DNA from 3 places in the Arthrobacter sp. 10N43 genome. Region 1 is predicted to be linked to each of the others. Evidence: riboswitches for the same ligand, from Rfam matches in the RefSeq annotation. Region 1 holds a riboswitch; each other region holds the start of a gene.
What was found. A riboswitch is a leader RNA that binds a small molecule or an ion and turns the genes downstream of it on or off. The one in region 1 is predicted to bind S-adenosylmethionine.
Positions count from the first base shown of each region.

Region 2: it holds a riboswitch for S-adenosylmethionine, as region 1 does, so the genes downstream of both, AC1DDO_RS19215 (DUF1737 domain-containing protein) here and AC1DDO_RS10770 (aminotransferase class V-fold PLP-dependent enzyme) in region 1, are expected to answer to the same signal.
Region 3: it holds a riboswitch for S-adenosylmethionine, as region 1 does, so the genes downstream of both, metX (homoserine O-acetyltransferase MetX) here and AC1DDO_RS10770 (aminotransferase class V-fold PLP-dependent enzyme) in region 1, are expected to answer to the same signal.

Region 1 is NZ_JBFTIA010000004.1:553,431-555,684, reverse strand. Features, by position in the region: gene AC1DDO_RS10775 (glutamyl-tRNA reductase) at 1-1,274, shown strand, start outside; SAM riboswitch class IV at 1,351-1,464, shown strand; gene AC1DDO_RS10770 (aminotransferase class V-fold PLP-dependent enzyme) at 1,499-2,254, shown strand, end outside.
Region 2 is NZ_JBFTIA010000013.1:82,037-84,290, forward strand. Features, by position in the region: gene AC1DDO_RS19205 (O-succinylhomoserine sulfhydrylase) at 1-281, opposite strand, end outside; gene AC1DDO_RS19210 (rhodanese-like domain-containing protein) at 282-701, opposite strand; gene AC1DDO_RS19215 (DUF1737 domain-containing protein) at 698-1,009, opposite strand; SAM riboswitch class IV at 1,045-1,159, opposite strand; gene AC1DDO_RS19220 (ATP-grasp domain-containing protein) at 1,522-2,254, shown strand, end outside.
Region 3 is NZ_JBFTIA010000005.1:190,724-192,977, reverse strand. Features, by position in the region: gene AC1DDO_RS12600 (bifunctional o-acetylhomoserine/o-acetylserine sulfhydrylase) at 1-900, shown strand, start outside; SAM riboswitch class IV at 1,117-1,232, shown strand; gene metX (homoserine O-acetyltransferase MetX) at 1,245-2,254, shown strand, end outside.

The DNA.
Region 1 (2,254 bases):
ACATAGAGTCCGCCGCCAGGCTCCACGCCGTCTCCCCGGAACTGGGCCAGCATCTGCTCGCCGGCAGTTCCGCCGTGTCCGGAGCCGTCATCGTGTCCACCTGCAGCCGCTTCGAGATTTACTGCGAGGTGGCGTCCGGGGAGCACGTAGCAGCCGCCTGTTCCGAGGCCCTGGGTACGGTCCGCCTCTGCGCGAACCTCCCCGCGGCGCGGCTTGCGTGCCTGTTCGAGCACTTCTCCGGGGCGTCGGCGGCGGAACATCTCTTCTCCGTTGCAGCCGGCCTGGATTCCGTCGTGGTGGGCGAGCGCCACGTCGCGGGCCAGGTCCGGCGCGCCCTCGCTGAAGCACAGGCTACGGGTACTGCGGGCGGGCTTCTGGTCCGGCTGTTTCAGGAGGCGTCCCGCACCGGCAGGGCTGTGGGGGCCCGGATCGCGCTCGGCAGCACCAGCAGGTCCATAGCATCCGTGGCCCTTGATTTGGCCACCGCCGGAGGAGCACAGCCGTCCCTGGCCGATGCGTCCGTGGTCCTCTTTGGCACCGGCTCCTACGCCGCGTGCGTCGCGGAGATCCTCAGGAGCAAACGATGCCCCACCATTTCCGTCTTCTCCCAATCCGGCCGGGCGGAGTCGTTTGTGGCAAGCCGGGGTGGCACGCCGCTGACGGACCGGGAGCTGCCCGCCGCCGTTGCGCGGGCAGAAATCATCATTGGCTGCAGCGGCACGGAGAAGCGCATCGGGGCAGCCCAACTGGCGGATTGGCGGGATGGCACCGTCCATCCCCTCACCGTCATCGACCTCGCTCCCAGCCATGACTTCGACCCCGGTGTGGCGGATCTGCCGGGCGTTGAACTGATCACCCTGGACTCTGTTGGATCCGCCGCTCCCCCGGCGGACGCCGAGGCGCTCCGCCTCGCCCGCGCCATGGTCCGGCAGGCGGCGCACCGCTTCGAAAAACGCGAGGAACTGCGCGCAGCCGACGCCGCAATCGTGGCCCTGCGCCGGCACGTCCACCAGGTCCTCGAAGCTGAAATGGAGCGCGTCCTGCGGCAACACGGCAGCGCCGCCCAGGCTGAGGATGTGAACCTGGCGATGCGCCGAATGGTCCGCCGGCTGCTTCACCTTCCAACAGTCCGCGCGCGGGAACTGGCCGCGGACGGCCGGCAGCACGACTACGCGGCAGCAGTGGAGGCCCTGTTCGGCCTCAGTGTCCAGCCCGCCGGCGCCCGCACCTTGCCTCCCCTGACGCGTGTTGCGGCGGATCCGCGTGCTTCGTAGGCCTGGTCCGTAATAATCCGCTTCACAATCGCCGGCGCCTTTTCCCCGGCTGCGCTGATGTCCTACGCTCGATGCAGGTCACGAGTGCCAGCGCTAAACCCCGGTTTGCTGGCCGGCAACCCTCCTTTCGCGGTGGGGTGCCCCGGGTGACGACCTGGCCGGTCCGGAACGGACCCGGCAAGCGCGGATTCCCACCATGTGGGGTCCTGGTCGAGTGAGGTCCCATGACAACTGCCATTTTCCCCGCAGCCCCCGAATTCCACGCCGGCTCCGACGCAGCGCGCCCTGACGGACGCCGCGCCGTCGCGGCCCGGCCGCTGGCCGCCGTCACCGGGGCCGAAATCCAGGCCCCGCTGATCACAGGCGGCCACGCCCGCTACGCCAACCTCGACTACGGCGCCTCCGCACCGGCCCTGTCCGTCGTCTCGGCCTACCTGAACGAAATCCTGCCGTACTACGCGAGTGTGCACCGCGGCGCCGGCTATGCATCGCAGATCAGCACCTCCGTCTACGAGAACGCCCGGGACATTGTGCGGGACTTCGTCGGCGGCCGTGCGGACGATTCCGTGATCTTCACCCGCAACACCACCGATTCACTGAACCTGCTGGCCGGCTGCCTGCCGCTGCGCGACGGCCGCCCCGCCGGTGAGGTCCTCTATCTCGACATCGAGCACCACGCCAACCTCCTGCCCTGGCAGAACGTCCCGCACCGCAGCGTCGTGGCCGCTCCCACCCTCGCAGCCACGGTGGACCGCCTCCGGGACGAACTCGCCCGCGGCGGCGTCAGCCTGCTCGCCGTCACCGGCGCCTCGAATGTCACCGGGGAGATCCTGCCGATCCGGGCCCTCGCCGCACTGGCGCACGAGTACGGCGCCAGGATCGTCGTCGACGCCGCGCAGCTGGCCCCGCACCGGCGGATTGACATCGCCGCGGACGACGTCGACTACCTCGCCTTCTCGGGGCACAAGCTGTACGCCCCG
Region 2 (2,254 bases), on a different contig from region 1:
ACGGCGGACATGCCGGACGCCGTCGCAAAACATGCCTCCGTTCCCTCGAGCAGCCGGAGCCGCTCCTGGAAGGTGGCGACGGACGGGTTGCCGTAGCGGGAGTAGACGAAGCGCTCGTCCTCGCCGGTGAAGGCGCGCTCGGCGGCGGCGGCGGACTCGTAGACGAACCCCGAGTTGAGGAAGATCGGCTCGGTGGTTTCCTGGAATCCGGTGCGGTCAAGGCCGCCGCGGACAGCCTGCGTGTCGGCGGCCCAGCTGGCGGCGTCGGGGTTGAAAGTCACTTAAATCTTTCCAAGGTTGGTGGGCAGGCCGCGGTTCTTCCAGCCGTTGACGGTGCGTTCGCCAAAGCGGTCGGTCTCGCCTTCGAAGCCCTCAAGAACGTTGTACGCGGTGTAGCCGGCGGCCGTCGCGGCCGTCGCGGCGGCGATCGACCGGGCGCCGGAGCGGCACAGGAACACCAGTTCGACGCCGGTGTCCTCCGGTGCCTGCCGCCTTAGCTGCTCCACGAAGAGCGGGTTCGGGGCGCCTCCGGCGACGTTCCACTGGATGAAGAGCGGATCGTTCGGCTTTTCGCCTGCGGACGCAGTGTCCGGGATGCCGATGTGGGCCCATTCGCCCTCGGTCCGGACATCCACCAGAATGGCTCCGGCCTCCAGCTTGGCCCACGCCTCCTGCGGGCTGAGGTCTCCGGCGTAGCTCACGCGTGGCCCTCGAATGCTTCATCGGCGCCAAACTCGTCGGCGTCGAGCTCATCGACTGCATTGGCCACGGCGGCGTCCGCGCTCGCAATCGCGGCCGGCAGGACCACCGCCTGCGCCACGATCACGGTGCTGCCGTTGAAGCTGGCGGCCGGGCTTCCGTGCAGGACATAGCCCTCGGCCAGGGCTGCCGACACCCGCTCGCAGAAGGCGCGGTCATCGGCCCCCGTGAAGAGGCGGTAGGCGAGCTTTTCCTCGCCGGCGTTGGGGGCGCTGGGGGCTGCATTGGGGGCAGCGGTAGTACTGGGTATGGCAGGGGTGGACGTGTCGGGCACGACGGATCTCCTCTTCACGCTTGCAGCTCGAATGGTCGATATGCCGAGTATTCACCTGAGGCACCCCGCCGCGAAAGGGAGGGTTGCCGACCGGCCAGTCAGGGCTTGGCGCCGGTTCTCATTACTCCCCAAAAACGTAACACCTGCGACGCCGGCCCGCACCGCCGCCGTCGTCATGTTCCGTAACCGGACCCTGCCCACGGCGGCCGGCTCAGGCTGGTGGATCAGATGGGGCACCCGGACCACCCGGACAAGTAGTAGCGGGCTCCAGTTTCGGGTACTGCCCACTCGTGCTGGCCGGGACCATTCGCCGTCTACTAGGAGGACAGGTCTGACGCGTCGGCCGGAGCAGCTGATTCGCCCAGTCCGTGAATCAAGCCGTCCCCCAATCGAAACGTCTTTCCACTCATTAGTTGTCAGCAAATCGGTGGCTGGAACCGCCGGAGCCGCAGCCGCGGCCCTGCCGGGGACGCCGGAATGGAGCGATCGTGGGCCCGCGAATACTGGTTACCGGGATAGCAAGCGCTGCCGGCCGGACCGTCGCGGCCCAGCTCGAAGCCCGCGGCCTCCCGTATCTGGGCTCCGACGCCCGTGCCGACACCCGCCAGGACGGGGACGTTCCCGCCACCGCGGCGGTGAGGCTCCTCCCGGCGACGGACCCGGACATGATCCTGGACCTGCGCCGGCTGGTTGACCGGGAAGCCATCAACCTCATCATTCCGACGCTCACCGTGGAGCTTCCGGTCCTCGCCGCGGCCCGTGGCGGATTCGCGCAGGACGTGCGGATCATCGTGGGCGACCCTGCGGCGGTGGCCCTGGCCAATGATCAGCTGTTCACCACCTGGGCACTGCAGGCAGCCGGCATTCCGGTGCCCCGGTTCGGGGTCCCGGGCGACCTCGCCGCCGCGCCGGCATCGCTCGCCGGCCTCAGCGGCCCCGTGGTCATCAAGCCGAGGGTCTTCAAAGGCTCCCGCGGTGTCCACGTGCTGGCCGGAACCGCCACCGTGAGCTGGCGGAACATGCCGGCCGGGCAAATTGTCCAGGAGTTCATCCCGGGCGCCGACTACGTGTGCCTGGTGTTCGGCACTCCGGCGCGCAACGCGATGGCGCCGGTGGCCGTGGTTCTCGAGAAGACGAAAACCCCGTATGGACGAGCCGGCAGCGACGAGGTCAGCCGCAGGGTGCCGGCGGGCCAGGCCGGGGACGTGCGGAAGCTGGGGC
Region 3 (2,254 bases), on a different contig from region 1:
CACTGGCGGGACGCCGTCCAGCCCAACACCAAGCTGTTCTTTGGCGAAGTGGTCTCCAACCCGCGCCAGGACGTGCTGGACATCGAAGGCGTGTCCGGGGTGGCCCACGAGGCCGGCGTGCCCCTGATCGTCGACAACACACTCTCCACCCCGTACCTCATCCGTCCGATCGAGTGGGGCGCGGACATCGTGGTCCACTCCGCCACCAAGTACCTGGGCGGCCACGGCGCCGCGATCGCCGGGGTGATCGTGGATTCCGGCAAGTTCGACTTCGGCAAGGACCCCGCCCGGTTCCCGGGCTTCAACACCCCCGACCCCACCTACAACGGCCTGGTCTACGCCCGGGACCTCGGTGCGGACGGCGCACTGGGCGCCAACCTCTCCTACATCCTCAAGGCCCGCGTGCAGCTCCTGCGCGACCTCGGCTCTGCCGTGTCCCCTTTCAACGCCTTCCTCATCGCCCAGGGCATCGAAACGCTGAGCCTGCGCGTCGAACGCCACGTTGCCAACGCCACCAAGGTGGCGCAGTGGCTGGAGGCCAGGGACGACGTCGAATCGGTCGCCTACGCGGGGCTGCCGTCCAGCCCCTGGTACGAGCGTGGCCGCAAATACGGGCCCAAGGGGACCGGCGCCGTCGTCGCCTTCAACCTCGCCGGGGGAGCGGAGGCCGGCAAGCGGTTCGTCGATGCCCTCGAACTGCACTCGCATGTCGCGAACATCGGCGATGTCCGCTCCCTGGTGATCCACCCGGCGTCCACCACGCACAGCCAGCTCTCGCCCGAGCAGCAGGAGATCGCCGGGGTCAATCCCGGGCTGGTGCGGCTCTCGGTGGGCCTGGAACACATCGATGACATCCTCGCGGACCTCGACGCCGGATTCCGCGCTGCCAAGGGCGCCTGACCCGGCGCTTTGGTAGCCGCCGGCCCCGAGTTCGCCGGAACCCGTCGCAGTCGCCGTAACCTTCCGGCGACTGGGCAGGCTTCCGGCGAACTCGCCGGACTGGATCGACGTGGGCCTGGATCGACATGGGGCTGGATCGACGTGGGAACCGCCGGGCTGTCACACGGGAGTCACAATCTTCGTCATTTCCGCACGCCGTTTCGTACACTCGTACCAGGTCATGAGTGCCAGTGACAGCCCCGGCTTGCTGGCCGGCAACCCTCCATTTGCGGCGGGGTGCCCCGGGTGAAGACCTGGCCTGCCGGTCAGCTGACGGCAGGCAAGCGCGAAGATAGGTCCTCATTATGACGATTGCCGTCACCCGCAGTGGTGAAACCGTAACGAAGCCATCCCCGAACCCTGTTGCCGCCGCAGCGGCCCGGGAAAGCACCCGGGAAAGCAGGCCGGAAAGCACCCCGGAAAGCACTCCGGTCCACGCTGCTTCCCCTGTGCCGGATGGCACGGTTCAGGACGGTACTGTCCAGTACGTCAGGATCGGTGACCTGCAGCTTGAATCCGGGATCCTGCTGCCGGATGTGGTCCTCGGCTTCGAGACGTGGGGGACCCTGAACGCGGACGCCTCCAACGCCGTCCTCATTGAACATGCCCTGACCGGGGACACCCACGTGACCCGCGGCGCCAGCGAGGAGCCCGGCTGGTGGGAGCAGCTCGCCGGACCCGGGGCTCCCGTGGACACGGAGAAGTACTTCGTCGTTTCGATCAACATCCTGGGCGGCTGTTACGGTTCCACCGGCCCCTCCACCCCGGCGCCGGACGGCCGCCCGTGGGGATCGCGGTTTCCGCTGGTCACGCTGCGGGACACCACCGCCGCCGAGGCCCGGCTGGCCGACGCCCTGGGCATCGGGAGCTGGTACGCCGTGGTGGGCGGCTCGCTTGGCGGCGCCCGCGCCCTTGAATGGGCCGTCACCTACCCGGACCGGGTCCGCCGCTGCGCCGTGATTTCCGTCGGCCCCAGCAGCACCGCCGAACAGATTGCCTTTGCGCAGGCCCAGACCCTGGCCATCCGGCAGGACCCCCATTTCAACGGGGGGAACTACTACGGTGGCCCGGAACCCGAAGCTGGGCTGGCCCTCGCCCGCCGCATCGCCCACATCACCTACCGCTCCGCGGCCGAACTGGACGGCAGGTTTGGCCGGAACCCGCAGGCGTCCGAGGCGCCGCTGGAAGCCGGATCGCTGGCCGGACGCGGGCGCTACCAGGTTGAAAGCTACCTGGACCACCAGGGCAGCAAGCTGGTCCGGCGCTTTGACGCCAACAGCTACATCGCCATTACCGAGGCGCTCATGAGCCACGA